2 linked regions of the Cereibacter sphaeroides 2.4.1 genome follow. The protein of the gene in region 2 interacts with the protein of the main gene of each other region in a pairwise test. Links are inferred from orthologs where the notes say so. Each region holds a gene or a part of one and is shown on either strand. Other genes may lie near its edges.

Region 1 (15,640 bases), 720 kb from region 2 along the record:
CATGCCGACGCAGAACCGCTTGTAGCTGTTCACATAGGGCGCGAGGAAGGCGGTGATCTCCTCGGCATGGGCCAGCTGGCCCGCGAGAAACTGGCGCATCAGCTCCGACATGCCGTGCGGGGCCTCGGGGTCGAAGAAGGCGGGCTTGCCGTCGAGGGTCCAGAGCGACTGGTGCACATGGCTCGACGAGCCCGCGCGGCGGTGGTCGTATTTCGCCATGAAGGTCACCGACTTGCCCGCGGCATGGGCGATGTCCTTGACGGCGGTCTTGGTGATCGCGTGATTGTCGGCCGTGTCGAGCGCGTCCGAATATTTGACGTTGATCTCCTCCTGCCCCGCGTCAGCCTCACCCTTGGAACATTCCACAGGGATTCCCGCGCCATAGAGGCCGTTCCTCAGGGCGCGCATCACCTCTTCCTCCTTCGAGGTCTGGAAGATGTGGTAATCCTCGTTGTAGGCCGAAATCGGCTTCAGGTCGCGGATCTGGCCCGAGGCCTGCATCGAGTTGCGCACCGCGTCGAACGAGGTCTCGAACAGGAAGAACTCGAGCTCGGTGGCCATCATGGCCTTGAAGCCCATGGCTTCGGCCCGGGCGATCTGGCGCTTGAGGATGGCGCGCGGGCTCTGGGGCACGTCGTTGTGGTGATGGTCGAGCAGGTCGCAGAGCACGAGCGCCGTGCCCGGCATCCAGGGCAGGGCGCGCAGCGTGGCCATGTCGGGCTTCATGACATAGTCGCCGTAGCCCTTTTCCCAGCCCGAATTCTTGTAGCCGGGGACGGTGGTCATCTCCATGTCGATGGCCAGGAGATAGTCGCAGCAGTGGGTCTCGTGATGCCCGCCGTCGATGAAATACTGCGCGTGGAAGCGCTTGCCCATCAGGCGGCCCTGCATGTCCACACAGGCCACGAGCACGGTATCGATCCCGCCGCTCTCCACCGCTTCCTTCAGCTCATCGAATGTCATGTTGCCGGGCATGTTCTTCCTCGTTCAGTCGCGGGCGGGCGGGCGTGCGGAGGGGCGGCCCGCATAGGGCCGCCCGGGAGCGGGGGATCAGGAGAAGCGGTAGGGCGGGCCTGCCTTCTTCATCGTCTCATTGTAGTCCTTGATGATCGAGACGACCTTGGCCTTCACCTCGGATTCCTGCGCGATCTCGTCCCAGAACTCGACGGCCGCATCCTCGACCTGCTTCCATTCCGCATCCGGGATCGTGGTCAGCTTGAGCTTGGTCTCGTTCACCCGCAGATAGGCCTCGCCGGCCCAGTACCAGTGCTGCCGGTAGTAGTGCGACTGTTCGAAACAGACGCGCAGCAGCTCCTGCAGATGCGGCGGCACCTCGTTCCAGCGGTCCATGTTGGCGAAGAAATGCCCGATCCAGGCGCCCGAGATGTTGTTGGTCAGGAAATAGTCGGTGACGTTGGCCCAGCCGACCGTATAGACCTCGGTGATGCCCGACCAGGCCAGCCCGTCGAGCTCGCCGGTCTGGAGCGCCACCTCCACATCCTCCCACGGCAGCGTCACCGGCACCACGCCGAAGCGGGTGAGGAAGCGCCCCGCGGTGGGGAAGGTGAAGATGCGCAGGCCCTGAAGGTCGCTCAGGCTGTTGATCGGCTTCTTGGTCGAGAAGTTGCACGGATCCCACGAGCCCGCCGAGATGTGCTTCACGCCCACCTTGGCATATTCCTCAGCCCAGATCGCGCCCAGCCCGTATTTGTTGAAGAGCGCGGGCACATCGAGCGAATAGCGCAGCGCCAGCGGGAAGTAGCCGCCGAACACGGTCACCTCGGTCGGCGAGGCCATCGAGTCATCGTCCGACTGGACGCAGTCGATGGTCCCGCGCTGCATCGCCTGAAAGAGCTCGGCCGTGGGCACGAGCTGGTCGGAGTAATAGAGCTCGATCTCCATCTGACCTTGGGCGATGGTGTTGAAGGCCTCCACCGCGGGCTTCACCACATGCTCGCCCAAGGCCGCGCCCGCATAGGTCTGCATCCGCCACTTGATCGGCGCCTGCGCCCGCGTCACGGCCGGCGCGGCAAGGCCCGCAGCCCCCGCGAGCGCGCCCGTGGTGATGAACTTCCGTCTGGTCGTCATGTCATACCTCCGTTGATGGGTCGGGGCGGTTCGGGCCGCCTCTCGTTGGTGAATCGTTACTTGGCGTAGAGCGTCTCCGGCAGCCAGAGCGCGATCTCGGGGAAGGCCATCACCAGCACCAGCGCCAGCACCATGACCCCCACGAACGGCACGATCGAGCGGTAGATGTCGCCGATGGTGATCTCGGGCGGCGCCATGGCGCGCATCAGGAACAGGTTGTAGCCGAAGGGCGGCGTGAGATAGGCCACCTGACAGGTGATCGTGTAGAGCACGCCGTACCAGATCAGATCGAACCCCAGCGCCCCCACCAGCGGCACATAGAGCGGCGCGACGATGACGAGCATCGCCGTGTCGTCGAGGAACATCCCCATGATGAGGTAGGAGAGCTGCATCATGATGAGGATGGTCCAGGGCGACAGCTCCAGCCGGTCGACGAAGAAGCCCTGGATCGCGCGCACGGCGCCCAGACCGTCGAAGACCGCGCCGAAGGCCAGCGCCGCGAGGATGATCCACATGAACATGCAGGAGATGGCGAGCGTCGCCCGCGTCGAGGTCTCGAACACCTCGCGGGTGAAGCGGCCCTTCACGACCGCGGCCAGCACCGTCACCAGCGCCCCGATCACCGAGCTTTCGACGAGGCTCGTCCAGCCGTTGACGAAGGGCACCATCATCGCGGCGAAGATGCCGAGCGGCAGGAGACCGGCGGCCAGCAGGCGCATCTTTTCCGACCGCGGCACCGCGGCCAGTTCCTCGGGCGGCAGCACCGGGCCGAGCGCGGGGTTCAGCCGGCAGCGGAGCCAGATGTAGGCCACGAACATGCCCGCCATCATCAGCCCCGGCACCACGCCGGCCAGCCAGAGCTGCCCCACCGGCTGGCGCGCGATCATCGCATAGAGCACGAGGACCACCGAGGGCGGGATCAGGATGCCGAGGCTCGACCCCGCCTGAATCACGCCCGTCACCATCAGCTTGTCGTAGCGCCGCCGCAGAAGCTCGGGCAGCGCGATGGTCGAGCCGATGGCCATGCCCGCGACCGAAAGGCCGTTCATGGCCGAGATCAGCACCATGAGGAGGATCGTCCCGATGGCAAGGCCGCCGGGCACGGGGCCGAACCAGACATGGAACATGCGGTAAAGATCGTCGGCGAGGCGGCTCTCGCTCATGACATAGCCCATGAAGATGAACATGGGCAGCGTCAGCAGCGGATACCATTTCATGAGCTTCATCGCGGCCGAGAAGCCCATGCTCTGCCCGCCCGTGCCCCAGAGCGCGAGCGAGGCCACCACGGCCACGAAGCCGATCACGCCGAAGACGCGCTGCCCGGTCAGCATCATGAGCAGCATGGCCGAGAACATCAGGATGGCGATCATCTCGTAGGACATCAGATCGTCTTCCCGCGCAGCGTGGCGATGTCACGGACGAGGATCGCGAGACATTGCAGGATCATCAGGACGAAGCCCACGCACATCACAATCTTGATGGGCCAGAGATAGGGGCGCCAGGCGGTCGGGCTGCGCTCGTTGTACTGCAGCGAATAGAGGGTGCTGTCGACCGCGCCCCAGAGCATGACGCCGAGATAGAGGATCACGGCGAAGATCGTGATCGCGTCCCACCAGCTCTTCTTGCGCAGAGGCCAGTCGGCATAGAGCAGGTCCATCCGCACATGGCTGCCCATCTGCAGCGAATAGGGCCCGCCGAGGATGAAATAGGCCACCATCACGAACTGGGCCATCTCGAGCGTCCAGAGCGACGGGTTGAAGAAGACCTTCGAGACCGAGGACCAGAGCAGCACGCCCATCAGCACGAACAGCAGATACATGGCGAAGCGGCCGATCCCGTAGTTCAGCCGGTCGACCAGCCGGACGAAGGCGACAAGGGCCCGCGGCATCGGCTCAGCCCGCCATGGCCGGCGCCGCGAGCGATCCGAGCGCGCGGGCGAGGATGGGGGCCAGCCGGTCCGCCATGGCCTCTTCGGCCTCCGGCGTGGCGATCAGATCGTTGCGGATCTCGAGCATCACATTCGCAAGTCCATAGGGCAGGGCCTGAAGGCGCAGCGTGTGGGTCACGTCGTCGGCGGCAGAATAGGGCTCGTTCAGTCCGCAGACGAGTCCACTGTCGCGGCTTTCCTCGAGCACGGCCAGCGCCAAGGCCGGATCGTGGTCGTGGATGATGCCGAACTCGACCGCGCGCGGCTTTCCGTGCCAGACCGGGGTGAAGGAATGGATCGTCACCAGCACCGGGGGCACGCCCTGGGCAAGGCGCCGCACGATCTCGGCCCGCAGGTCGGCGTGGAAGGGCGCGTAGATCGCCGCGGTGCGCGCGGCGCGCTCTTCGGGAGAGAGGCGGCGATTGCCGGGGATCTCGTGCATCTCGGAACGCTCCGCCATCGCGCCCGGCTGATCCGGCGCCCGATTGCAATCGTAGACGAGCCGCGACACCGGTGCGTGAACAAGGCCTGCGTCAAGCCGCCGCGCCAGCCCGCGCGACAGTCCGAGCGCACCCGGATCCCATGCGATATGGGCCTGCCGCAGCTCTTCCGGCAGCCCCAGATCGCCCCAGCGGCCCGGAATCGCATGCGAGGCATGTTCGCAGACCAAGAGGAAGCGGCTGCGCGCGGACGCATTCTCGAGGATGGCCGGATACCGATCCGGCGTCATGTCGGCGAAGGTCATTATTGTCCGATTCATTCCCTGTTGCCACAAAGGCTCCACCGGGGGGCTCCGGTCTGTCAAGAATTTTTCTTCGCGACCGAAGCTGTTAAGATGTTTACTGCGGCGGAGGCGGATTCCGCCGCGCAATGCCCGCGCAAGCGGCGGACGTGAGGAGGCGGAATGGGCCTGTCCAGCATCGAGGAACTCATGCGCTCGGCGCTGCCCGACATGACCCGGGCCGAGCGCCAGCTTGCCACGCATATCCTGCGGCAGTATCCGGTGGCGGCGCTCGGCTCGATCACGGCGCTCGCCAAGGCGGCCGACGTCTCGACGCCGACCGTGGTGCGTCTGGTGCAGAAGCTGGGGTTCAAGGGCTATCCCGACTTCCAGTCGGGCCTGCGCGGCGAGGTCGAGGCGATGCTCCTTTCGCCTCTGGCCAAGCACGACCGCTGGGCCGGCGGGGTGCCCGACACCCACATCCTCAACCGGTTCGCCGATGCGGTGGTGGCCAATCTTCAGGCGACGCTGAGCCAGATCGACCATGCCGAGTTCGATGCGGCGGCGCGCCTCCTTGCGGATCCCGAGCGGCGGATCTTCGTCCTCGGCGGCCGCATCACCCATGCGCTCGCCGATTATTTCGCCACCCTGATGAAGGTGACCCGTCCCGAGGTCACGCTCATGTCCGACATGTCGAGCACCTGGCCGCCGGCGCTCCTCGACATGGGGCGGGGCGACATCCTCCTGCTTTTCGACATCCGCCGCTACGAGAACATGGTGCTGCAGGTGGCCGAGATGGCGGTCGAGCAGGGGGTCGAGGTGGTGCTGATGACCGACCGCTGGATCTCGCCCGCGGCGGTCCATGCGCGCCACACCTTCTCCTGCCAGATCGAGGTGCCGTCAGCCTGGGACTCGACGGTCGCAATGCTGGTGCTGGTCGAGAGCCTGATCTCGGCGGTGCAGAGCCTGACCTGGGAGCAGACGGAAGAGCGGATGAAGCGGCTCGAGGATCTCTACGCCCGCAACCGCGTCTTCCGCCGCCACCGTTAGACGCCCGCCCGGCGAGGTCCCTTCCGCGGCAGGGCTGCCCGAGCCCGCGGCAGGCAAATCGGCGCCTTGGGCTGCCCTTCAAGGCCCTGCCGATGGGCAGGGACAAGTGGCGGACGCGCAGGCACCACCGCCCTGACGGGCAAAGACCTCCGCCCGACCGTCTGCGAGATCACCTCAGCCGGTGGACATGCGCGCTCTGCACGAGGCCGAAGGCCACCATCAGCACCAGCATGGCCGAACCGCCGTAGCTGACCAGCGGCAGCGGCACGCCCACGACGGGGGCCATGCCCATCACCATCGACAGGTTCACCGCGAGATAGAAGAAGAAGTTGGCCGCGATCCCGAGGATCAGCAGCGACGAGAACCGGTCGCGGTTCTGCATCGCCGAGGCCACGCAGAAGGCGATCACCAGCGCATAGAGCACCAGAAGCGAGGCCGCGCCCACGAAGCCGAATTCCTCGGCCAGAGTGTTGAAGATGAAGTCCGTGTGCTTCTCGGGCAGGAAGTTCAGCCGGCTCTGGGTGCCCTGCATGAAGCCCTTGCCCGCCCAGCCGCCCGAGCCGAGCGCGATCTTGGCCTGGATGATGTTGTAGCCCGCCCCGAGCGGGTCGGCCGTGGGGTCGAAGAACGTGTCGATCCGGCGATACTGGTAGTCATGCAGGAACTGCCACGGCGTGCCCCGCAGCGAGAAGACCGAGAAGACGGCGCCCACGCCCATCGCGGCCACCACGCCGAAATACCACAGGCTCACCCCCGCAAGGAACATGACCGCCGCCCCCACCATCAGCAGAAGGAGGGCCGTCCCGAGGTTCGGCTGGATCACGACGAGCGCCGTCGGCACGAGGATGATGAGCACCGGCAGCAGCACCCAGAGCGGGCGCGAGACCTTCTTCGGATCGAGCCAGTCGTAATAGGCCGCAAGCATCATCACCAGCGTGACCTTGGCCATTTCCGAGGGCTGCAGCACCACCGGGCCGAGCGCGATCCAGCGCTGCGCGCCCATCCCCACGGTGCCGAAGAACTCGACGACCACGAGAAGCGCCAGCGACACGATGTAGGCCAGCCCCGCCATGTTGCGCCAGAACCAGATCGGCACGAAGGCCACGCTGAACATCAGCACGAGGCCCACGGCGAAACGCTTCATCTGCGGCCCGGCCCAGGTGTCGATGTCGCCGCCCGCGACCGAGGTCAGCATGAGCCAGCCGACCGAGGCCGTGGCCGTGACCAGCAGCACCAGCGCCCAGTTGATGTGGAGCACCTTGGCAAGGCCCGTGGGGGCGGTCTTCACGCGATATTCGAGAAAGCTCATGGCAGCCTCAGGCCCGCGAGCGGGTGGTGACTTCGGGTTCGATCTTGCGCAGTGGCAGGCTGGTGAGCAGCGTCTCGATCCGGGCGCGCTGGCTCTGGGGATAGGCCGAGAGCGGGGGCAGCGGCCCGGGCGTCAGGCAGCGCAGGATCACGTCGCGCACGATCGGGCCCGCGACCGACGAGCCGCCGCCGCCATGTTCCACCACGACAGCCACCGCCACGCGCGGCGCATCGAAGGGCGCAAAGCCCACGAAGAGCGCATGGTCGCGCCGGTTCCACGGCAGCTGGTCGTTCGAGATGACCCCGCGCGCCCGTTCGGCGGCCGAGATGTTGCGCACCTGGCTCGTGCCGGACTTGCCCGCCATCACCAGCGCCGGATCGACGATCCGGTTCGTGTGGCCGGTGCCGCGCCGCTCGTTGATGACGGCATACATGCCCTGACGGACGGAGCGCAGCAGCGAGCCGTCGACGCCGAGCGGCGGCGCCTCGGGCACCGGCAGCTCGCTGTCGCCCACCGACCGCACGAGGCGCGGCTGCACCGCCCGCCCGCTCGCCACCCGTGCCGTCATCACCGCGAGCTGCAGGGGCGAGGCCAGCACATAACCCTGCCCGATCGAGGCGTTGATCGTGTCGCCGATCCGCCAGTCCTGCTCGTAGCGCTGCCGCTTCCAGGCCTTGTCCGGCATGATGCCTTCGGTGATGGCCGACATGGGCAGGTCGTGGCGCATCCCGAGCCCGAGCCTGCGGCCCATCTCGGCGATCTTGTCGATGCCGACCCGCTGGGCGATGTCGTAGTAATAGACGTCGCAGCTTTCCGACAGCGAGCGCGAGAGCGACACCATGCCGTGCCCGCCGCGCTTCCAGCAGTGGAAGCGCCGCCCGCCGGTCTCGTAGTGGCCGGGGCAATAGACCGAGGTCTCCGGCGTGATCACGCCCGCCTCGAGGGCAGCAAGCGCCGTGACCATCTTGAAGGTCGATCCCGGCGGATAGGCGCCCTGCACCGCCTTGTTGGCGAGCGGCCGGTGGTCGTTCTCGGTCAGCGCCGCGTAATCCTTGAACGAGATGCCGCGCACGAAGAGGTTCGGATCGAACGAGGGCGACGAGCAGATCGCGAGGATGTCGCCCGTGATCACGTCGATGGCCACCGCCGCCGCGCTCTCGGCGCCGAGGCGGGCCTGCACGAAATCCTGGATCTCGGCGTCGATGGTCAGCCGGATGTCGTCGCCCGCATCGCCCTCGACCCGGTCGATCTCGCGCATCATGCGGCCGTAGGCGTTCACCTCGATCCGCTTGGTGCCGGCCTTGCCGCGCAGCGTGCCCTCCATCCAGGTCTCGACACCGATCTTGCCGATCTGGAACTCGGGGATCTTCAGCAGCGGATCCGGATCCTCGATCTTGGCGAGGTCGTTCTCGCTCACCGGGCCCACATAGCCCACCACATGGGCGAAGTCGGTGTCGAGCGGATAGGCGCGGCTCAGGCCCACCTCGGGCGTGACACCGGGCAGGGACGGCGCGTTGATCGCCACCTTCGACAGATCGTCCCACGCCATCCGGTCGGCCACGATGATCGGCACGAAGGGGCTGTGACGCTTGGCCTCGGTCATGACGCGCTCGATGTCGGGCTCGGTCAGCGGGATCACGTCGGCCAGCCGGCGCAGCACGGCCTCGACGTCGCCCGCATCCTCGCGCGTGATGACGACGCGGTAATTCTGCTCGTTGCCCGCGATCAGGCGGCCGTTGCGGTCGAAGATCTGGCCGCGTGTGGGCGGGATCAGCCGGATGTTGATCCGGTTCTCCTCGGCCAGGAGCTTGAACTCGTCGGCCTGATCCACCTGAAGATAGCGCATCCGCGCGCCGAGCACGGCGAACATGGCCGTCATGGCGCCGCCCAGAAAGAGGGCGCGGCGGTTCACCTTGCGGGCGCTGTCCTCGGAATCGCGGGCGGATCGTCTCACATGCGTCTCCCGAAGGCGTCGAGTTCTCCCGTCGCGGGCTTGCGCAGGTCCAGAAGCAGCCAGCAGCAGCCGACGATCAGAGGATAGCAGAGGATGGTCATCGCGGTCTGCAACAGATGCTCGCCGAGCGCGGGCTGCGGCAGGAGCGCCAGCGCGGCGATGGTCCGCTCGGCGAAGCGCAGGGCGAGCATGACGCCCGAGACGAGCAGCCACTCGACCGGAAAGCTCAGCTCGCGCGTGAGGGCCGCGCGCGAGCGCAGGAACTCGGTGGCCACCAGCACCAGCGCGGCCCAGAGCCCCGGCGGGCGCATGAGGAGCAGATCCTCGAGCAGGAGCACCACCGCCAGAAGCGGCGCGGGCAGGTAGTCGGGCCGCCGGATCACCCAGGCGAGGATCAGGCAGAGCAGGAGGTCCGGGCCCGGCCAGGCTCCGGCGCGCAGGCCGAGCGGCAGCAGGCGCAGCACCACCAGGAAGGCCGCGATGGCCACGAAGGCCGTGGGATAAAGCCAGACGCGGCGGCGCACACCCTCAGCCATCGGCACCCTCCACCGCAGCGGGGGCGGGCGGGGCGGGGGGCTCGGCCACCAGCTTGCCCGGATCGCTGATCGGTTCGAGCTCGTGGCTGCGCAGCACGCGCAGGAACTCGAGCCGCCCGTAATCGGCCGCAAGCCGCACCCGGAGCCGGCGATCCGGCCCCTGCGCCACCTGTCCCACGAGAAGATCGGCCGGGAAGACCCCGCCGTCGCCCGAGGTCACCACCCGGTCGCCCGGCCGTACGAGGTCGGGCTTGTCGAGGAATTCGAGCGGCGGGGAGGGCGAGTTGTCACCTGTCAACAGGGCGCGCTGGCCCGAGGGCTGCACCGTCACGGGGATGCGGCTGCTCGTGTCGGTGAGCAGGATCACCCGGCTCGTGGTGCGGCCGACGCCCGAGATCCGGCCGACGAGGCCGATCCCGTCCATCGTGGCCCAACCGTCGCGGATGCCGTCGCGTGCGCCCACATTCAACAGGACCGACTGGCGGAAGGGCGAGCCCGAGTCGGCCAGCACGACGCCCGTGACATGGGTGAGCTTCGGATCGAGCCGCACCTGATTGAGGTCCAGAAGCCGCGCGTTCTTCTGCTCGAGCTGAAGCGCCGCTTCCTTCCAGGCCTTCATCTGCTGAAGCTCGCGCCGCAGCTCCTGATTCTGCTCGTAGATCCGCGTGTAGGACTGGAAGTTCTCGACCATGCCCGCGACCTTGGTCATGGGCGTCATCAGCCATTCGAACGAGGGCACCACGCGGTCGATCAGCGCCGCGCGGAACTGCTCGACGCGCGGGCTGTCGATCCGCCAGATCAGGAAGATCCCGAGCAGCAGCAGGACCAGCCCGCCGACGAGGATGCGGCGCAGCGGACGGGTGAAATCCTCCGGTCTGGTCCGGTCTCGGGCCAAGGGCGCTCCCTCTCAGAGCCGGCGGCGGGGCCGTCAGCTTTCGTAGTCGATCACATGCCGGAGCTGTTTCTCGTATTCCAGCGCCTTGCCGGTGCCGAGGGCCACACAATTCAGTGACTCGTTGGCCACCGAGATCGAGAGGCCGGTCTGCTCGCGGAGCGCAAGGTCGAGATCGCCGAGCAGCGCGCCGCCGCCCGTCAGCATCACGCCGCGGTCGACGATGTCGGCGGCGAGATCCGGGGGCGTGGCCTCCAGCGCCTGCATCACCGCGTCGCAGATCTGCTGCACGGGCTCTGCCAGCGCCTCGGCGACCTGCGCCTGATTGATCTCGGTCTCCTTCGGCACGCCGTTCAACAGGTCGCGGCCGCGGATCGTCATGGACTGGCCGCGTCCGTCGTCGGGCATTCGCGCGGTGCCGATCGAGGTCTTGATCCGCTCGGCGGTGGAGTCGCCGATCAGCAGGTTCTGGTGGCGGCGGAGATAGGCCACGATCGCCTCGTCCATCCGGTCGCCACCGACCCGCACCGAGCGGGCATAGACGATGTCGCCGAGCGAGAGCACCGCCACTTCGGTCGTGCCGCCGCCCACATCCACCACCATGTTGCCGGTGGGGTCGGTGATGGGCATGCCCGCGCCGATGGCCGCGGCGATCGGCTCGGCGATCAGGCCCGCGCGGCGGGCGCCGGCCGACAGGACCGACTGGCGGATCGCCCGTTTCTCGACCGGAGTCGCGCCGTGCGGCACGCAGACGATGATCTTCGGCTTCGAGAAGGTCGTGCGCTTGTGCACCTTGCGGATGAAGTGCTTGATCATCTCCTCGGCGGTGTCGAAGTCGGCGATCACGCCCTCGCGCATCGGGCGGATGGCCTCGATGGAGCCCGGCGTGCGGCCCAGCATCAGCTTGGCGTCCTCGCCCACGGCCAGAACCTGCTTCTTGCCGTCCTTCACATGGTAGGCCACCACCGAAGGTTCGCTGAGCACGATGCCCTTGCCGCGAACGTAGATCAGCGTGTTCGCGGTGCCGAGGTCGATGGCCATGTCCGACGAGAAGAGGCCGGTGAGAAACGACATGCTCTGCTGATCCTGTCCTGCGAAGAAGGAAATACCCGCGACTCTCGGCGAGGCAGGCGCCCTGCTTATAGGAAGGGTGCGCCGAGAGGGAAAGGCCCCTGACAGGAGGGGACGGCGTCAATCCGCGCGCCCGGCGGAATGGAGGGCTCCTCCGGGCTGCCGGTGCCGGTCGAGATGGGGGAGGGGAGGCGGGCAGGACGGGGCCTGTCCTGCGGCCGGAAGCCCGGCGGTTTCGGTCGAGACGAGCGCAGAAAAGTGAGGCGCTGCCTCGCCTGCCCGCTTTCGCCGCCTTTGCCGTGGCCGCGCGCCGCGCTAGCTTCCGCCCGTCCGACAAGATGAGGAAGCAGATTGTCCCCCTCCGCCGCTCCAAGCCCGCCGCTGCGGAACCTGTCGCTCGACGCTCTCAAGATCGTGATGGCCGTGATGGTCGTGGGGCTTCATGCGGGCTTCCTGCGCGACCTGCATCCGATGGCCTCCGACTTCTTCACCAACTGCCTGTTCCGGATCGCCGTGCCGACCTTTCTCGTCATCAACGGTTATTATCTCGAGAGGCAGCTCGACCGCGGGCTCTGGCTCTGGGCGCGGCGGGTGGCGCTGCTCTATGGGATCTGGATGGCGCTCTATGCGCCGCTCTGGCTGCCGGGGGCGCTGAAGGTGCCGGCCTTCGGGCGCGAGGTGCTGTTCTTCGGCTATTATCACCTCTGGTATCTGCTGGCGCTGCTGCTCGCGGGGCTTCTCGTGGCGGCGCTGAGGCCGTTGGGCGAGCGGGTGCTGGCGGGAACCGCGCTTCTGGCCTTCGCCTGTGGCGTGGGCATCCAGTATGCGGGCAATTTCCACCTCTTCGAGCCGCCGGTCGACGATCTGCTGAACCGGGTGCAGACCTATCGCAACTTCCTCTTCATGGGCTTTCCGTTCCTCGTGGCGGGCGTGCTCATCGCGCGGCACGAGGAGAGGCTCGCGCGCTTCGGCACCCCGGCGGTGCTGGCTGCGGCCTCGGCGCTCCTGCTGGCCGAATGGGGGGCGAACATGGTCTGGAACCGCGAGGATCCGGTGTTCGAGATCTTCGCCTCTCTGGCGCTGGTCTGCCCGGCCCTGTTCCTGACCGTGAAGGGCCGGAGGCTGATGGGCCGGAGCCGCGACTTCGGCCAGTTCGCGACGGCGCTCTATCTCGTCCATATCGCGGTGCTGCATTTCACCTACGACGTCGAGATGGGGGATACGCTGCGCACGCTGATCGGGCTCTGCCTCGCGTCGCTTCTCGCGGTGCCGGTGGTGCTTGCCGCGCGGCGGCTGCCGATCCTCTGACCCTCTCCCTATCATCGCGGGGCCTGTCGCAGAGCCTGACCGGGCAGGGTCTGTGCCGAGTCCGGGGCAGGGGGCCGATCCTGCGCAGGGCGGCAGGCCCGAACGAGACGGGCCGCCCGTGAGGCGGCCCGATCCGATGGAGCCATGGTCCAATAAGGGGGCCGCCCGTCGGGCGGCCGGCCCCGCTCAGGCGTGCGAGCTGTAATGCACGTCCTTCATGTCCGCGCCCGGCGCCGACTTCTGGCGACGGTGGATCAGGCGGTTCAGCGCGTTCACATAGGCCTTCACGCTCGCCACCACCGTGTCGGTGTCGGCGGCCTGACCCGTGGCGATCTTGCCGTCCTCCTCGAGCCGGACCGAGACCGTCGCCTGCGCGTCGGTGCCCTCGGTCACCGCATGGACCTGATAGAGATGCAGCTTGGCATGGTGCGGATAGATCATCTTCACCGCGTTGAAGGCCGCATCCACCGGCCCGTCGCCGGTCGCGTCGATGGCATGGTCCACCCCCTCGACCGAGAGCGTCATCTCGGCCTCCTGCGGGCCGTCGGTGCCGCAGACCACGCGCAGCCGCTTGAGCTGCAGCGTGTCATGTTCGGCCGAGGTCACCTGATCCTGGATCAGGGCGACGATGTCGTCGTCATAGACCTCCTTCTTGCGGTCGGCGAGCGCCTTGAACCGCACGAAGACGTCGTTCAGCTGGTTGTCGGCCAGATCGTAGCCCAGATCCTTGAGCTTGGCGCGCAGCGCCGCCCGGCCCGAATGCTTGCCCATCACCAGCGACGTGTCGGCGAGGCCCACGTCCGCGGGTCGCATGATCTCGAAGGTCTGGGCGTTCTTCAGCATCCCGTCCTGATGGATGCCGGACTCGTGGGCGAAGGCGTTCTTGCCGACGACGGCCTTGTTGAACTGCACCGGGAAGCCCGAGACGGTGGCGACCTTGCGGCTGATGTTCATGATCTTGGTCGTATCGATGCCGGTGCGGAACGGCATGATGTCGTTGCGCACCTTCAGCGCCATCACCACCTCTTCGAGGGCGGTGTTGCCCGCGCGCTCGCCGAGGCCGTTGATCGTGCATTCGATCTGCCGCGCGCCCGCCTCGACGGCCGCCAGCGCGTTCGCCGTCGCCATGCCCAGATCGTTGTGGCAGTGGGTGGCGAAGACGATCGTGTCCGCACCCGGCACGCGCTCGACGAGCATCCGGATCAGGTCGGCGCTTTCGCGCGGGGCGGTGTAGCCCACCGTGTCGGGGATGTTGATCGTGGTGGCGCCCGCCTTGATCGCGATCTCGACCACGCGGCAGAGATAATCGTGCTCGGTCCGCGTCGCATCCATCGGCGACCATTGCACATTGTCGCAGAGGTTGCGGGCGTGGCTCACCGTGTCGTGGATCCGCTCGGCCATCTGGTCCATGTCGAGGTTCGGGATCGCCCGGTGCAGCGGCGAGGTGCCGATGAAGGTGTGGATGCGGGGGGATTTCGCGTGGCGCACCGCCTCCCAGCAGCGGTCGATGTCCTTGTAGTTGGCCCGCGCGAGGCCGCAGATCGTGGCGTTCTTCGACTGCCGCGCGATGGCCGAGACGGCCTCGAAATCGCCCTCGGAGGCGATGGGGAAGCCCGCCTCTATGATGTCCACGCCCATCTCGTCGAGCAGCGCCGCGATCTCGAGCTTCTCGTCATGCGTCATGGTCGCGCCGGGCGACTGTTCGCCATCCCTGAGCGTGGTGTCGAAAATCAGGACGCGGTCCTGCTCGGAGGCGGTCTTGGTCGTGTCGGTCATGTGAATTCTCTCGTTGTGCTCAGCTTCGGTCCCGGGCGCTGGTCACCTCCGAGCGGTCGCGCCCAAGGGCACGCTCAGAGGCAGCTAAGGAGAAGAAGCGCACGGGCAGCCACAGCCCGGAGGGGCGTGGCGGAGCTGATCGCGATGGTGCGGTCCCGTGTCATGGCGCGGATATTACGGAGCAGGGCGCAAAAGGAAAGTGCGAAAGTGACGGGGCATGGCGCTTTTTCCTCCGGGCAGGGCCTCCGCTTCTGCGGGAGACCCGAGGTCCGACGGGGCGCCGAGGGCCGCACGGGGTCCCGGGGCCCGCTCGTGTCAGGGCTGCATCCGACGCAGGGATGCCACGGCGTTTCTGCCTGCGCGGGCAGGTCGCGGCTGCGGTTGACTCACCGCAACACGGCGCGGGGCGGTCGGGCGTAGACAGGTTCTGTCAGCGGAACCTCTTGCCAGAAAGGACGATGGAGATGCTTGCGAACCTTCCGATGATCGGCCTTGCCGCGGGGTTGGCCGCGGCCCTCGCGCTACCCGCCGGCGCCGCGAACTACGAGATCGCCATGGTCCATAACGGCTCGACCGGCGCCAAGGCCTTCGAGCCCGCCTTCATCCAGGCGAAGGTCGGCGATACCGTGACCTTCCTGCCCGTCGAGAAGGGCTTCAATGCGGAGATCATCCCGGGGATGCTGCCGCTCGGCGCGCGCGGCTTCCGCGGCGAGATGAACCGCCCCGTGACCATCACCCTCACGCAGGAGGGAGTCTGGGGCGTGAAGAGCATGCCCTATTACGGCATGGGCATGGTGGCGCTGATTCAGGTGGGCGCGCCCCTCAATCTCGAGGAGGCGATGTCCGTGCCGCAGCCGGCGCGGGCCGAAGCGCGGCTCGAGCCGCTCTTCGCGCAGGTGCTGCAGAATTACGAGGCGAACTGACGCCTCGGACGCCGCGGCGCTCCCTCGTCCGCGGCCGGAAGTCCCGGCCCTCCCTCGGCCGGGACTTCTACCTGCGGGTCGCGAT
Region 2 (15,734 bases):
GCGACCGCCCCTTCCGCTCCGATGCCTGCCGCTCGCCGCTCTCTGCCATCAGATCCTTTTCCCGAGCATGGGCTTGCCTTTACCGGGACTGTTGAACAACTAAAACTGCCGTGACCAGTCCCTCAGCAAGGAGCCGCCCATGACCGATGCCGGACAGACCGCCCCCGATTTCACCCTGCCGCGCGATGGCGGGTCCACCGTGTCCCTGTCGGGCCTTCGGCCCGGCAAGGTGGTGGTTTACTTCTATCCCAAGGACGATACCTCGGGCTGCACCCTCGAGGCGCAGGAATTCACCGCCCTCGCGCCGCAGTTCGCCGAGATCGGCACCACCGTCATCGGGATCTCGAAGGACAGCGTGAAATCGCACGACAAGTTCTGCGCCAAGCACGGGCTCGGGATCGTGCTCGCCTCGGACGAGGGCGCGACCACCGCCGAAGATTACGGCGTGTGGAAGGAGAAGAACATGTATGGCAAGACCTACATGGGCATCGAACGCTCCACCTTCCTGATCGACGGCGAGGGCAGGATCGCCCGCGTCTGGCGCAAGGTGACGGCGCGGGGCCATGCGGCCGAGGTGCTCGAAGCGGCCCGCTCGCTCTGACGGCCCGCGCCCGCCGGAGCGGCGGGGGTAAGGCCTCCTCCGCGCCCGCCGAAGTGGCGGGCGCCAACCATGAAGGCCCGCAGCCGCCCGAAGGACGGGCATCGATCTTGCCCGCCCGCCCCCTCCCAGCGGCGGGTGCAAAACCGGTGGCGGGATCCGGCCTGTTGCAGAATCGTCACGGCCGGAGATGCTTCGGCAAGCTTCCGCCGAAAAAGCCCCCCGCCTGACGGAACTTTCTCCAGATCGGCAAGTTTTCGCCCATTCGGGCAAGGTTTCGCCTTCGCCCTCCCTCGATTGGTCAAACTTGTTGCAGCCCTGCCGACCGCTGGCTAGTCAGTCTGCGGGGACAGGAAGGCCGACCCGGCGTCGGCGAAGGTTCGTCACCGCGCAACAACAAACGGGACCGACCGGTGCTGACGCGACTTCATTATCGGATTCACACGAGCCTCGAACGCATCCTTCCGGAGCGTCGGCTTTTTCTTAAATCCGATAGCGACACGCGCTTCATCCGGCTCCGACCCGTGACGCAGCTCGCCGCTCTCGCCGGCGGCACGCTCCTCGTAAGCTGGACGATCCTCGCCACCTCCATCGTGCTGATGGACTCGGTGACCGCGGGCGGCACCCGCGACCAGACCCAGCGCCAGCAGGCGCTCTACGAATCCCGCCTCAATGCCCTCTCCGCCGACCGCGACCGCCGCGCCGACGAAGCCGTGCGCGCGCAGGAGCGGTTCAACCTCGCGCTCGCCGAGGTCTCGAAGATGCAGACGGCGCTCCTCGCCACCGAGGATCGCCGCAAGGAACTCGAGACCGGCATCGAGGTGCTGCAGGACACGCTGATCCGCACCATCAAGGAACGCGACGACGCCCGCGAGGAGTCCGAGCGCGTGACGGTCGCGCTGGCCGAACAGACCGGCTCGGCGCGCACCGACGGCTCGCGGATGGCCGATGCCGAGGCGACGCTCGACCAGCTGTCCTCCACGCTCGCGGCCACCGCCCGCCAGCGTGACGACATGGCCAATGCCGTGCTCTTGGCCAAGGAAGAGACCGAGGAGGTCCTGCAGGAGAAGGCCGAGCTTCAGGCGCGCAACGACCTCATCTTCGGCCGGCTCGAGGAAGCGGTGACCGTCTCGATGGAACCGCTCGACAAGATGTTCCGCGCCGCGGGCCTCTCGACCGACTCGCTGCTGAAGCAGGTGCGCCGCGGCTATTCGGGTCAGGGCGGCCCACTCTCGAAGCTGACGGTCTCGACAATGGGCGGCGGCGATCTCACCCCCGAGGAGCGCCGCGCCAACGAGATCCTGAACGGGCTCGACCGCATGAACCTCTACCGGCTCGCGGCCACCAAGGCGCCCTTCTCGATGCCGGTCAAGACCGCCTTCCGCTACACCTCGGGCTTCGGCGGGCGCAACGACCCGTTCGGGCGCGGCAACCGCCGCCACGAGGGCATCGACATGGCCGGCGCGAGCGGCAGCCCGATCTATTCCACCGCCGACGGCGTGGTGATCCAGGCGGGCACGGCCAGCGGCTATGGCAAGGTCATCAAGATCCGCCACGAGTTCGGCATCCAGACCGTCTACGGCCACCTGTCCCGAATCCGGGTGGAGAAGGGACAAAGGGTATCGCGCGGCGACCGGATCGGTGATATGGGCTCAACAGGCCGGTCCACCGGCACCCATCTTCACTATGAGGTCCGCGTGGACGGCTCGCCCGTCAACCCGATGACCTTCATCAAGGCGGCGAAAGATGTTTTCTAAGAGCAGAATCAACGAGCCCGGTCCCAAACAGGGCGAGGCCGAAAGGCCGAAGAATCAGGAAGCTCCCGTGCAGAAACCCTCGACCGACTTTGCGCCCGGCGCGCCGAAACCCAAGCCTTCCGCCTCGGTCCTGTCGTCTGACCTGACGGTGGTGGGCAACCTGCGCACGACCGGCGACATTCAGGTCGAAGGCACGGTCGAAGGCGACATCCGCGCGCACCTGCTGACCGTGGGCGAGAGCGCCACGATCCGCGGCGAGATCGTGGCGGACGACATCGTGGTCAATGGCCGCGTCATCGGCCGCGTCCGCGGCCTGAAGGTGCGCCTGACCTCGACCGCCCGCGTCGAGGGCGACATCATCCACAAGACCATCGCCATCGAGTCGGGCGCCCATTTCGAGGGCTCCGTTCAGCGGCAGGAAGATCCGCTTCAGAGCGGCAAAGGCGGCGCCTCCGCGGCTCCGCAGGCGGCCCCGGCCCCGCAGGCCACCAAACCCGCCGATCTCTGATCCGTCTTCGCCGTCGGACCGGCACGACCAGGGGCGCCCATCGGGCGCCCTTTTGCATGGCAGCGGCTGTCGGTTCCCACGGCCTCTCTCCGACGCCGGCCGGCCCGTCCCCGCGCCAGATCGGGACATCGACTTCGCCCCAGCCCGGCGGGTGCAGGCAATCCTCCGGGCCACCCTGGGGCGGCCCGGCGCAGATCAGTCGAGCGCCAGGCGATAGAGATGCCAGGTCGCATGGCCCAGCACCGGCAGGGCAATCAGCAATCCGAGAAATCCGGGCAGCATGGCGAAGAACAGGATCCCCGCGATGGTGATGCCCCACGACAGCATCAGCACCGGATTGGCCTGCACCACCTGCACGCTGGTGATCATCGCGGTCACGAAATCGATCTCGCGGTCGAGGAGCAGCGGCAGGCTGACCACGGTGATCGAGAACAGGATGCTCGCGAAGACCGCGCCCACCAGAAGCTCGACGACGAGCAGCGTGAGCCCGTGCGCCGTCAGGAAAGACTCGAACGAGCTCGAGATGTTCACGATGGGCTGCATCCCCATGAAGAGGGCGAAGACCATGTGGGACAGGAAGTTCCAGAACAGGAAGAAGATCACCACGATCGCCGCCATGGACGGGATCTGGCGATCCTTCTGGCTGAGGATCACGCCGAGCACCTCCCCCCAGTGCAGCGGCAGGCCCAGTTCCAGCCGGCGGCTGACCTCGTAGAGGCCGCAGGCGATGAAGGGGCCGAGGATGGGAAAGCCCGCAGCAGCGGGCAAGATCCACCAGAGATTTCCGCTCGTGGTGAGCGCATAGAGAATGATCCAGCCAAAGATCACATAGGTGGCGGCAAAGAACAAACCGAAGGCCGGGGCGCGTCTGAAGTCACGCATTCCGGCAAATAGCACAAGCCGCAGGTCTTCCGGGGTGAGCAAGCGCACCTCCGGAACGGCCTCGGCCGATTCCAGGTAGCTTTGCGACATTCCGAGACTCCTCCTTCTCGTAGGAGAGAGCCTAAGCGCAGGTGCCGTGCAGCACCAAGATGATTCTGCACCTCAGCTTTTGGTCGCGCTGCCCTCGGAAAAAGGGCGGAGGCGCAGCGCGCGGGCCGCTGCAGGACCGCCGCGGGTTGGAGGCAGGCGCGAAACGGATGGCTGCACCCGCCCTCTGCGGGGCCCGGCGCGTGAGCTTCTAGACGTTAAAATGGATTTTCAGCGTAGGGACGCTGCACTGAAGGAAAGCGCAAAGCGGGTGGCTCACTGCTCCGCCTGCCCCTTTCGCGGGCACTGCAACGGCCTGCCGCCGCGCGGGCGACAGCCCTGCGCCGCCGGTGCAGCCGCGCCGCGCGAGGCTTACTCTTCGGCGTTGGCTTCCGCGCGGCTCTTGCCGGCCACATCCTGCGCGAGCGTCGCCTGCATGAACCGGTCCAGATCGCCGTCGAGCACGCCCTGCGTGTCCGAGGTCTCGACGCCCGTCCGCAGGTCCTTCACCATCTGATAGGGCTGAAGGACATAGGAGCGGATCTGGTTGCCCCAGCCCGCCTCGCCCTTGGCCTCGTGCTGGGCGTTGATCGCGGCGTTCCGCTTGTCGAGCTCGAGTTGGTAGAGCCGGGCCTTCAGCGCGTTCATCGCCGCCTCGCGGTTCTGGTGCTGCGACTTCATCGAGGAGGTCACGACGATATTGGTGGGAAGGTGGGTGATCCGCACCGCCGAGTCGGTGGTGTTGACGTGCTGTCCGCCCGCACCGGACGAGCGATAGGTGTCGATGCGGATGTCGTTCGCAGGGATCTCGATCTCGATATTGTCGTCCACCACCGGATAGACCCAGACCGACGAGAAGGAGGTGTGCCGCCGCGCCGCCGAGTCGTAGGGCGAGATCCGCACCAGCCGGTGAACGCCGCTCTCCGACTTCAGCCAGCCATAGGCGTTCGGCCCCGAGATCTTGTAGGCAGCCGACTTGATGCCCGCCTCCTCGCCCGCCGATTCCGACTGCAGCTCGACCTTGTAGCCCTTGCGTTCGGCCCAGCGGACATACATCCGCGCCAGCATCGAGGCCCAGTCGCAGCTCTCGGTGCCGCCCGCGCCCGCATTGATCTCGAGGAACGTGTCGTTGCCGTCCGCCTCGCCGTCGAGCAGCGCCTCGAGCTCCTTCGCGCGGGCCGTCTCGACCAACGCGCGGATCGACGCCTCGGCCTCGGTCACGATCTCCTCGTCGCCCTCGGCCTCGCCGAGCTCGATCAGCTCGACATTGTCGCGCAGCCCGGTGTCGATCAGCCTGTAGGTCGAGAGCTGGTCCATGAGCTGCTGGCGCTCGCGCATCAGCTTCTGCGCGCGGGCCGGATCGTTCCACAGGTTGCCGTCCTCGATCATCGCGTCGAATTCCTCGAGCCGGTGCGGCGCGGTCTCGAGATCCATGCGCTGGCCGAGCAGCGCGAGCGAGCGCCGGATGGCCTCGACTTGGTTCTGGGTCTCGGTGCGCATGGGCGAAGGTCCTCGAACGGTTCAGGCGGGGATCGGTTCAGGCGGGGGTGATAGCGCGAAGGCGCGGACCGGGCAAGGCCGGGCCGCGCCTGCGACAGGACGGCCGCGTCAGTAGAGACCGCCGGAACTGAGCGTGCCGAAATCGGCCTTCTTGGGAATGACCTTCCGCTCGCCCGTGGCAGTGGTGACGGTCGCGCCCTGCTCGGTCTCCTCCTCGCCATAAGCAAACAGCGGCAGGTTCGATCCCATGGCAAAGCCGCCGTCGACCCAGGCGCCCATGCCGAAGACCGGATCCTCGCCCTGACGGAAATACTCGGCCACCACATTGTCGCCCGTCGCATCGTCGGGCAGGCGCGCGCCGGTGAACCGGTCGATCTTCATGAAATAGCCGCCCGGGGGCACGCGGAACTCGGAGCCGCCGTATTTCTTCACGGCCTTCGTCATGAAGCTCTGGAACACCGGGCCGCAGAAGCCGCCGCCCGAGGCCGAGCCCATCGAGCGCGGCTGGTCGTAACCGATGTAGCAGCCCGCGACGATGTTCGAGGTATAGCCGATGAACCAGACGTCCTTGGCGTCGTTCGTGGTGCCGGTCTTGCCCGCCACCGGCACCGGCAGGTTGATCCCCCGCCCCGTGCCGCGCTTGATCACGCCCTCCATCATCGAGGTGAGCTGATAGGCGGTGATCGCATCCATCACCCGTTCGCGCTTCGAGGTGATGTGCGGCGCGCGACCCTCGGGCAGCAGCGGCTGGGCGCAGTCGTCGCAGATCCGCTGATCGTGCCGATAGATCGTGCGACCGAAGCGGTCCTGCACCCGGTCGACCAGAGTGGGCTGCACCCGCTCGCCGCCGTTGGCGAACATGGCGTAGGCGGCCACCATCTTGAAGAGCGTCGTCTCCTCTGCGCCGAGCGCATTGGCGAGGAACTGCCCCATCCGGTCGTAGACGCCGAAGCGCTCCGCATAGGAGGCCACGGTGTCCATGCCGATCTCCTGCGCGATCCGCACCGTCATCAGGTTCCGCGACTGCTCGACCCCGGTGCGCAGCGGCGTGGGCCCGTAATATTTCCCGGACGCGTTCTTCGGCGTCCAGAGCCCCTGCGCCGTCTGCACCTCGATGGGCGCGTCGATCACGATGGTCGCCGGCGTGAAGCCGGAATCGAGGGCCGCCGCATAGACGAAGGGCTTGAAGCTCGACCCCGGCTGGCGCGTGGCCTGGGTGGCGCGGTTGAAGACCGAATACTGGTAGGAGAAGCCGCCCTGCATGGCGAGCACCCGGCCCGAATTCACGTCCATCGCCATGAAGGCGCCCTGCACTTCGGGCACCTGGCGCAGCGACCAGCGGCGGAAGCTGCCGTCCTCGCCCGTCACCTCGCGCACCAGCACCACGTCGCCCACCGCGAGAAGATCGCCCGCCCTGCGCGCCTTGGGCCCGAGCTTGCCGTCGGCCTGCCGCTTGCGCGCCCAGGTCACATCCTCGGCCGGGATGTAATGGCCGTCCTCGTCCTCCTCGACGCCCTCGATCCCGATGCGGGCCGCGCTGTCGCCCACCTCGAGCACCACCGCCGGATGCCAGCCCGGCACGTCGCGCGGCACCCGGGCCGCCGCCAGCGCCGCCCGCCAGTCGGCCTCCGAACCGAGTTTGTCTGCGGGCAGCGTCTGCCGCGTTCCCCGCCAGATGCCGAGGTTGCGGTCGTATTTCTCGAGCCCCACGCGCAGGGCGGCCGCCGCCTCCTCCTGCAGCTCCCGGTCGATGGTGGCGCGGATCGTGAGGCCGCCGCCGAAGAATTCCTGCTCGCCGAACTCGGAGGAGAGCTGGCGGCGGATCTCGTCGGTGAAATAGTCGCGCGGCGGCAGCGCCTCGCGGAAGGCCGGATAATCGCCGTTCTGCACCGAGCGCAGCGGCTCGTTCAGCGACGAGGTCAGCGTGGCCTCGTCGATATAGCCGTTCTCGAACATCTCGCGCAGCACATAGTTGCGCCGCTGGGTCAGCCGCTCCTTCGCCCGCACCGGGTGATACTGGCTCGGCGCCTGCGGCATCGAGGCGAGCGTTGCGGCCTCGGCCGGGGTCAGCTGCGACAGCGTCTTGTTGAAATAGGTCTGCGCCGCCGCCGCCACGCCATAGCTGTTCTGCCCGAGGAAGATCTCGTTCAGATAGAGTTCGAGGATCTTGTCCTTGGGCAGCGTCTCCTCGATCCGGGTGGCGAGGATGATCTCCTTGATCTTCCGCTCGCCCGTCCGGTCGCCCGACAGGAGGAAGTTCTTCATCACCTGCTGGGTGATGGTCGAGGCGCCGCGCACCGTCTTGCCGCGCGAGCGCACCGCCTCGAAGGCCGCCACGGCGATGCCGCGGGCATCGTAGCCGTGGTGGGTGTAGAAGTTCTTGTCCTCGGCCGAGATGAAGGCGTTCTTCACCAGGTCGGGGATCTCCTCGATCGGCGCGAAGATCCGCCGCTCCTGTGCGAATTCGTCGATGATCCGCCCCTCGCCCGAATAGATCCGGCTGATCGTCGGCGGCGTATATTGGGCGAGGCTCTCATGGCTCGGCAGGTCGCGCGAATACATCCAGAACACCGCCCCGATCGTGAGGGCGAGCGCAAGCAGCCCCAGCGTGATCGCGGTGAAGATGGCCCCGAAGACCGAGCCTACGAACCTCAACAATGGCGGTGCCCCCTCTGGTTGGCGGCCCTTATACATGCGGGCGGCCGGAAGAGCAAAACATGCCCAACCCCCGCGCTTCGCGATTTCGCGATCAGCGCCGCAGCATGTCCTTCAGCGCCGCATCCTCGCGCGCCCAGACCTTCAGACCTTCCACGAGGGCGATCACCATCCGCGCCCGCCAGCCCGGATCGCGCAGCCGCGCGAGGTCGGCATCGCTCGACATGAAGCCCGTCTCGACGAGAATCGACGGCATGTCCGGCGACTTCAGCACCGAGAATCCCGCGGCCTGCCGGGGATGGCGGTGCATGGCGATCTGCCGCCGTTTGATGGCCGCTTCCAGCGCCAGTGCCAGCCGCTCGTTCCGCGGCCCCGTCTCGGTGCGCGCCAGATCCATCAGCACGCCCGCCACCAGATCGTCGTGGCCGGTGAGGTCGATCCCCGCCAGCAGATCGTCCCGGTCGTGCCGCTCGGCCAGGGCCGCCGCCGCCGCATCCGACGCCTCCTCGGCCAGCGTATAGAGCGTGGCCCCCACTGCCTCGCCTTCCGCGATGGCATCGGCATGCAGCGAGACGAACACCTGCCCCCCCGCCTCGCGCGCCAGCGTGATCCGGTCCTCGAGCGGCACGAACACATCCTCCGCCCGCGTCACCGCCACGCGGAAGGTGCCGTCCCGCACCAGCGCCTCCTTCAGCTCGCGCGAGAGCGTGAGCATCAGGCTCGCCTCGCTCACCCCGCCCCGCTCGGCTCCCGGGTCGATGCCGCCATGGCCCGGATCGAGCACCACCGTCAGCGGCCCCGCCCCCTGCACCGGCCGCGGCAGGTCGGCGGCCTTCGGCAACGCCCAGCCCGGCGGCTCGGGCGCCGCGGCCCGGGCCGCGAATTCCGCCTCATCCGCCTTGCGCAGCCGGATCGCGATCCGCGCCCCGTCGGAGGTCCGCATGTCCGCGCTCTCGACCACCATCGGCCGGGCCAGCTCCAGCACCAGCCGCGACCAGCCCAGGCGGAAGCTGCCCGCCCGCACCGCCGTCACCCGGTCGGTGTCCCGCGCCAGATCCTCGACCGGGCCGAACTCGACCTCGCGGAAATCCATCACCAGCCGCGGCGGCCCGTCCATCACCCGCACCCGCCAGGGCACCGGCTGGCTCAACTGCAGCTCGACCGAGACCCCGCTCCAGCCGCGCGCCCCGATCGAGGATCCGTCGGGCATGAGCCGCGCGAGCCCGCTCAGCTCCTGCGCCGCAGCCCCTGACAGCGCGAGCAACGCCGCAAGAAGACCCGCCGCGACCGACCTGAGCGCCCCCCCGCTCCTCCGCCTCAGCCCCTCCATCCGCGCCCTTTCATTCTGGCCCAAATATCCCCGCCGGAGGCTCCGCCGTCAGCGCCGGCGCGCCGCCATGAAGGCCTCGAGCCGCGCCAGCCCCTCGACGATATCCTCAGTGGCCCGCGCATAGGAGAAGCGCAGCGTCCGCCCGCCCCGCAGGGGATCGAAATCGAGCCCCGGCGTCACCGCCACCCCCGCCTCCTCGAGGATCTCCGCCGCGAAGGCGAGGCTGTCGGAGGTCAGGTCCGAGACATCCGCATAGACATAGAAGGCCCCGTCCGGCGGCGCAAAGCGCGTGAATCCCGCCTTCGGCAGCCCCTCCAGCATCAGCCGCCGGTTCTCGGCATAGACCGCGCGGTTCGCCTCCAGCTCCTGCGTGCAGTCGAGGGCGGCCAGCGCCGCGATCTGGCTCGCATGGGGCGGGCAGATGAACATGTTCTGCGCCAGCCGTTCGACGCGCCGCACATGGTCCTCGGGCACCACGAGCCAGCCGAGCCGCCAGCCGGTCATCGAGAAATATTTCGAGAAGGAGTTGATCACATAGACATCGTCGGTGATCTCCAGCGCCGAGACGGATCTCGTGCCATAATCCAGCCCGTGATAGATCTCGTCCGAGATGAAGGCCATGTCGCGCGCCTGCGCATGGGCGATCAGCGCGTCCAGCGCCTCCTTCGAAAGCATCGTCCCCGACGGATTGCCCGGCGAGGCCACGATGAGCCCCGCCAGATCCTCCACCCCCTCCAGATCCGCGGGCACCGGCTGCAGCCGGTTCCGGGCCTCCGTGGGGATCCCCACCGGCTCGAGCGAGAGCGCGCGCAGGATCTGGCGATAGCTCGGATAGCCGGGCTCGCCGAGCGCCACCCGCTCGCCCGCCTCGAAGAGCGCGGTGAAGGCCAGAAGGAAGGCCGAGGAGGAGCCGGCCGTCACCACCACCCGCCCCGGATCGAGCTCGACGCCGTACCAGCGCCGGTAGAGATCGGCGATCCCCTGCCGCAGTTCCGGCAGGCCGAGCGCCACCGTATAGCCGAGCGGCCCCTCCTCCATGGCGCGCGCGAGCGCCGCCCGCGCCCCCGCCGGGGCCGGGGTGCCCGGCTGGCCCACCTCCATATGGACGATCGCCCGCCCCGTCGCTTCCAGCCTGCGCGCCTGCTCCATCACATCCATCACGATGAAGGGATCGACCGCCCCGCGCCTTGAAACCCGCATCCTCAGCCTCTTACACTTTGCCAGCCGTTCCTGAGACACCGGGGCGCGAAGGTCAATGGCGGCCCGCCGCCGCCCTGCCGCATATCCGGGTTGCCAAATGAACCGGATCGGTGTTCCTGTCCTGACCCGCGAGCCGGACCCTGACCCGCCCCAACCGGAGCCTTTCCATGAGACTGATCCCCCTCGGTGCCGCCGCCCTCGCCGGCGCCCTCGCCCTCGCTCCCGCCGCCCGGGCCGAGATGAGCGCCGCCGAGCGCGAGGCCGTTCGCGCCGAGGTCCGGGCCTATCTGCTCGAGAATCCCGAGGTGCTGATGGAGGCCTTCACGGCGCTCGAACAGCGCCAGCAGCTCGATCAGGTCAATGCCGACCTCGCCCGGCTTCAGGACCATTCCTCGGAAATCTACACCGATCCGGCCAGCTGGGCCGGCGGCAACCTGCAGGGCGACATCACGGTGGTCGAGTTCATCGACTACCGCTGCGGCTACTGCCGCAAGGCCAATGCCGAGGTCGAGGAGCTGGTGGCCTCCGATGGCAACATCCGCTTCGTGCTGAAGGAATATCCGATCCTCGGCGAGGAGTCGGTGCTGGCCTCGCGCTTCGCCATCTCCGTGCTGCAGATCGCGGGCCCCGAGCCCTACAAGGCGGTGCACGACAAGCTCATCACCTTCCGCGGCGACATCACGACCGAGGCGCTCGGCCGGCTCGCCGACGAGATGAAGCTCGACCGCGCGGCGATCCTCGCCCACATGGACAAGGACGAGGTCACGGCGGTGATCGCCGCGAACCACAAGCTCGCCGAAACGCTCGAGATCTCGGGCACGCCGACCTTCGTCGTCGACCGCACCATGGTGCGCGGCTATGTGCCGCTCGACGGGATGCGCCAGATCGTCGAAGGCCAGCGCAAGGGCTGAGCGCCCGCTGCGACCGAGCCCCAAGGCGCCCTCCGGGGCGCCTTTTCTTTTGGAGAAGCCCGAGCCGGAGGCATTCCCGCGGGGCGAAAGACACGCAGAGGCGGGCCGCAGACCCCTGCCCGCCGCTTCTTCGCGACAGGGTTGACAGCCGCAACTCATGGGGCTCGGGCTGCGGTCCCGGTCCCTGCCGTTCACGAAGCGCGAACGGCAGCCTGCGGGCCGACTTTCCTCACGATCCGGCCCGGCTTCCCAAGGTCATGCTCCGGGTGACCGCATCCGCGCGAGGCGATCCGCGATGACGGCCTGAGGCCGCCGCTCGCGTTTGCGACGGTGCGTTACTCGGCCGCTTCGGCCGCCGCGAGCTTTTCGGCCTCGATCTCGGCCGCACGGCTTTCGACCATCGACACGATCTCGTCGATCATCCGCTCGCTGCCGAGCTTGTGGGCCTGCTTGCCGGCCAGATAGACCATCCCCGAGCCGTTGCCGCCGCCGGTGAAGCCGATGTCGGTCATCAGCGCCTCGCCGGGGCCGTTCACCACACAGCCGATGATGGAAAGGCTCATCGAGGTGGTGACATGGGCCAGCCGATCCTCGAGTTCCGCCACCGTCTTGATGACGTCGAAGCCCTGCCGCGCGCAGGAGGGGCAGGAGATGATGGTGACGCCGCGGTGGCGGAGGCCCAGAGACTTCAGGATCTCGTAGCCGACCTTCACCTCTTCCACCGGGTCCGCCGAGAGCGAGACCCGCAGCGTGTCGCCGATCCCCGACCAGAGGAGGTTCCCCAGACCCACGGCCGATTTCACCGTGCCGGCGGTCAGCCCGCCCGCCTCGGTGATCCCGAGATGGATCGGCGCATCCGTCGCATCGGCCAGCGCCTGATAGGCCGCGGCGGCAAGGAACACGTCCGAGGCCTTCACCGAGATCTTGAACTCGTGGAAGTCGTTGTCCTGAAGAATCTTGATGTGATCGAGGCCCGACTCGACCATCGCCTCCGGGCAGGGCTCGCCATACTTGTCCAGCAGATGCTTTTCGAGCGAGCCCGCATTCACCCCGATCCGCATCGAGCAGCCATGATCCCGCGCGGCCTTGATGACCTCGCGCACCCGGCTCGCATCGCCGATGTTGCCCGGGTTGATCCGGAGGCAGGCCGCGCCCGCCTCGGCCGCCTCGATGGCGCGCTTGTAGTGGAAGTGGATGTCGGCCACGATCGGCACCGGGCTTGCCGCCACGATCTCCTTCAGCGCCCGGGTCGAGGCCTCATCGGGCACCGACACGCGGACGATGTCGGCCCCCGCCTCGGCCGCGCGGAGCACCTGCGCGATGGTCGCGGGCGCGTCGGCGGTGATGGTGTTCGTCATCGTCTGCACCGAGATCGGCGCATCGCCCCCCACCGGAACATTGCCCACCATGATCTGCCGCGACTTGCGGCGGTGGATGTTGCGCCAGGGGCGGACATGATTGAGCGACATGGGTGGAAACCTCGGGTGATGGTCGCGTGCAACTTAAACCCGCAGCGGCATCGGCACAACCGGCTGCGCCCAAATGCCCTGCCCCTCGGGCAAGGCACGGCGCGCCCGCGCGATCACATCCGCGCGGGGGTCAGCGGGTTTCGTTCTGCGCGACCGTGACGTAGCGCGCGAGATCCGCGTCGCCGGTCAGGTCCGCCATGGCATATTTGCCGGTGAGCGCCTCGGGCGAGAGGGCCACGTTCTTCACCACCTGCGCACCGGGCGCCGACGGGCCGTAGGTCTCGCCGTTGACGGCGAAATAGAGCGAGCCCGAGTTGCCCGCGCGCAGCACCGGCGGCTCTTCCATCTGCGGCACGACATAGCGTTCGCCCGCGTCGAGGATCTTCTCGAACAGCACCGTCCCGTCGGCCGCCTGCACCCGCACCCACGAGGGGCGCACGGCCAGAAGCTCGACCGTCGGCGGCGCGGCCTCGGCCACCTGCACCTCTTCCTCCACCGGCACGGCAGCGGCCGTGGCGGGGATCGCGGGCAGCTCGAGCGAGGCCTGCTGGACGCTGTCGTTCATCCGCGGATTGATGGCCGCGATCGGCCCGTCGCGCGAGACCAGCACCGGCACGTCGAGCGCCTGGGCCTGCGGACGATAGAGCCGCCCCATGAGGTCGGGCTGCGCCGGATCGGCGGCGGCGAGATCCATCGTGTCGGAGGCAGGCTCGGACCGCACGAGCGGCGCCACCGTGCCGACGCTGCCCAGCGGGTCGATCTCGGCCACCACCTGCGGCGCCTGATCGACCGGCGCCACCTGCACGCGCTGCACCTGCTGAAGCACCGCCCAGCCGCCGTATCCGATGCCGCCGATCAGCGCGAGCAGGACCAGAACCGATCCCACCGCGCCGGGCTCGATGCTGGCCAGCACACTCTCGCCCCGGGGTACGAACAGCGCATTCGGATCCGCCAGCGGATCGCGCCCCTCGCCCTGCGGTCGGGACCGCGGACCGGTATCGCGGCGCGCGCCGGTCACCGAAACGGCCATGCCGTGCATCGTGGTGAAGTTCGCCTCGTGGCAGAAGCGCGCGAAGGCCTCGTCCGGGTCCATGCCGAGATAGCGCGCATAGGAGCGCACATATCCCGCCACGAAGCCCTGCGTCTCGAAGGCCGACACGTCGGCATTCTCGATGGCGGCGATATAGGTGGCCTTGATCTTCAGCTCGCGCTGGACATCGAGCAGCGACTTGCCGAGCGTCGCCCGCTCACCGCGCATCAGGTCGCCCAACCGCAACTCGAAATCGTCGAACCCTTTGGGTTTATCGACTTCGGCCGTCGAAGGTTGTGTCCTCCGCCAGATCATGCGTGTGCCCGTCCTGCCCCGATTTACCCCGGCCGGTTGCTTCCGACTCAGGGGTGCCCTGTCCCGAAAGAAGTAGCACAGGGCAGGGGCCTTTGCATCCGCAGAAGCTGTCAGGCAACGACCTCGGCGCGATTCAGCGCACAGTGCTGCCAGAGCACGTCCATGGCCTTCACGAGGTGATCGATCATGCCGGAATCATGCACGGGCGACGGGGTGAAGCGCAGCCGCTCGGTCCCGCGCGGCACGGTCGGGAAGTTGATCGGCTGGACATAGATGCCGAAATGCTCGAGCAGCATGTCCGAGATCATCTTGCAGTGCACGGGGTCGCCCACATGGACCGGCACGATGTGCGAGCCGTGGTCGATGATCGGCAGGCCGAGCCCCTTGAGGCGCATCTTCAGGATGCGGGCCTGGGTCTGGTGCTTCTCGCGCAGCTCCACATCGCCCTTGAGGTGGCGCACCGAGGCCGCCGCACCGGCCGCCACGACGGGCGGCAGCGAGGTCGAGAAGATGAAGCCCGGCGCGTAGGAGCGCACCGCGTCGCACATCTTTGACGAGGCCGCGATATAGCCGCCGAACACGCCATAGGCCTTGCCCAGCGTCCCGTTGATGATGTCGATCCGGTCCATCAGCCCGTCCCGCTCGGCCACGCCGCCGCCGCGGGGGCCGTACATGCCGACGGCATGGACCTCGTCGATGTATTTCAGCGCGCCGAACTCGTCGGCGATGTCGCAGATCTCCTCGATGCGGCCGAAGTCGCCATCCATCGAATAGACGGATTCGAAGGCCACGAGGATCGGACGGTCCTTGCCGATCGAGGTCAGGATCCGGCGCAGGTCGTCGAGGTCATTGTGCTTGAAGATGTGCTTCTCGGTGCCCGAGCGGCGGATGCCCTCGATCATCGAAGCGTGGTTCAACTTGTCCGAGACGATGACGAGGCCCGGGATCAGCTGCGGCAGCGTCGAGAGGGTCGCGTCGTTGGCGATATAGGCCGACGAGAAGACCAGCGCCGCTTCCTTGCCGTGCAGGTCGGCGAGCTCGGCCTCGAGGCGCTTGTGATAGAGCGTGGTGCCCGAGATGTTGCGCGTGCCGCCCGACCCGGCGCCGGTCGAATCCAGCGCCTCGTGCATGGCCCCCAGCACCACCGGATGCTGGCCCATGCCGAGATAGTCGTTGCCGCACCAGACGGTGATTTCCTTCTCGCTCCCGTCGGGCTTGCGCCACATGGCTTTCGGGAAGGCACCCTTGCGCCGCTCGATGTCGATGAAGGTCCGGTACCGGCCCTCGGTATGGAGCCGGTTCAGAGCGGTATCGAGTGCCAGATTGTAGTCCATCTTCGTCTCCCTGACGCTCGGGCTGCCGAGCAAGCTGGGTGTCATCATCAATTTTCGGCGCAACATGGCCTTGATAAGGATCAAATCCTAAGTCTGGAACCGGCCAATTTGAAACCCGTTCATTGGTCCCTGCGTCAATCGGCCACCGCCAGCACGCA

Evidence for each region.
Region 1: the proteins of RSP_RS08025 (region 2) and mrdA interact in binary tests that used the Escherichia coli proteins (3 or more experiments, as listed by UniProt). The link is inferred for Cereibacter sphaeroides 2.4.1 from one-to-one orthologs.

Annotation. Positions count from the first base shown.
Region 1 is NC_007493.2:942,146-957,785, forward strand. What follows is about bases 6,577-9,575. They hold mrdA (penicillin-binding protein 2), read right to left. Parts: upstream 9,050-9,575; coding sequence 7,103-9,049; downstream 6,577-7,102. Other genes in these bases: rodA (rod shape-determining protein RodA), read right to left, coding at 6,577-7,095; RSP_RS04680 (hypothetical protein), read right to left, coding at 9,046-9,575. In the rest of the region: RSP_RS04640 (glutamine synthetase family protein), read right to left, coding at 1-975; RSP_RS04645 (TRAP transporter substrate-binding protein), read right to left, coding at 1,051-2,088; RSP_RS04650 (TRAP transporter large permease), read right to left, coding at 2,145-3,470; RSP_RS04655 (TRAP transporter small permease subunit), read right to left, coding at 3,470-3,976; RSP_RS04660 (N-formylglutamate amidohydrolase), read right to left, coding at 3,981-4,760; RSP_RS04665 (MurR/RpiR family transcriptional regulator), read left to right, coding at 4,920-5,786; more of rodA, read right to left, coding at 5,956-6,576; more of RSP_RS04680, read right to left, coding at 9,576-9,585; rod shape-determining protein MreC, read right to left, coding at 9,578-10,480; RSP_RS04690 (rod shape-determining protein), read right to left, coding at 10,514-11,551; RSP_RS04695 (acyltransferase family protein), read left to right, coding at 11,900-12,856; RSP_RS04700 (2-isopropylmalate synthase), read right to left, coding at 13,043-14,632; RSP_RS04705 (pseudoazurin), read left to right, coding at 15,097-15,555. UniProt on the Escherichia coli protein: Catalyzes cross-linking of the peptidoglycan cell wall. Responsible for the determination of the rod shape of the cell. Is probably required for lateral peptidoglycan synthesis and maintenance of the correct diameter during lateral and centripetal growth.
Region 2 is NC_007493.2:1,660,341-1,676,074, forward strand. The notes cover bases 5,216-8,308. They hold RSP_RS08025 (penicillin-binding protein 1A), read right to left. Parts: upstream 7,991-8,308; coding sequence 5,441-7,990; downstream 5,216-5,440. Other genes in these bases: prfB (peptide chain release factor 2), read right to left, coding at 5,216-5,332; RSP_RS08030 (N-acetylmuramoyl-L-alanine amidase), read right to left, coding at 8,082-8,308. Outside these bases: RSP_RS07995 (YhdP family protein), read right to left, coding at 1-49; RSP_RS08000 (peroxiredoxin), read left to right, coding at 140-601; RSP_RS08005 (M23 family metallopeptidase), read left to right, coding at 1,012-2,355; RSP_RS08010 (bactofilin family protein), read left to right, coding at 2,345-2,863; RSP_RS08015 (DUF2189 domain-containing protein), read right to left, coding at 3,059-3,835; more of prfB, read right to left, coding at 4,205-5,215; more of RSP_RS08030, read right to left, coding at 8,309-9,317; RSP_RS08035 (pyridoxal phosphate-dependent aminotransferase), read right to left, coding at 9,366-10,517; RSP_RS08040 (DsbA family protein), read left to right, coding at 10,685-11,428; ispG (flavodoxin-dependent (E)-4-hydroxy-3-methylbut-2-enyl-diphosphate synthase), read right to left, coding at 11,764-12,897; RSP_RS08050 (helix-turn-helix domain-containing protein), read right to left, coding at 13,028-14,242; hemA (5-aminolevulinate synthase), read right to left, coding at 14,353-15,576; RSP_RS08060 (hypothetical protein), read right to left, coding at 15,711-15,734. UniProt on the Escherichia coli protein: Cell wall formation. Synthesis of cross-linked peptidoglycan from the lipid intermediates.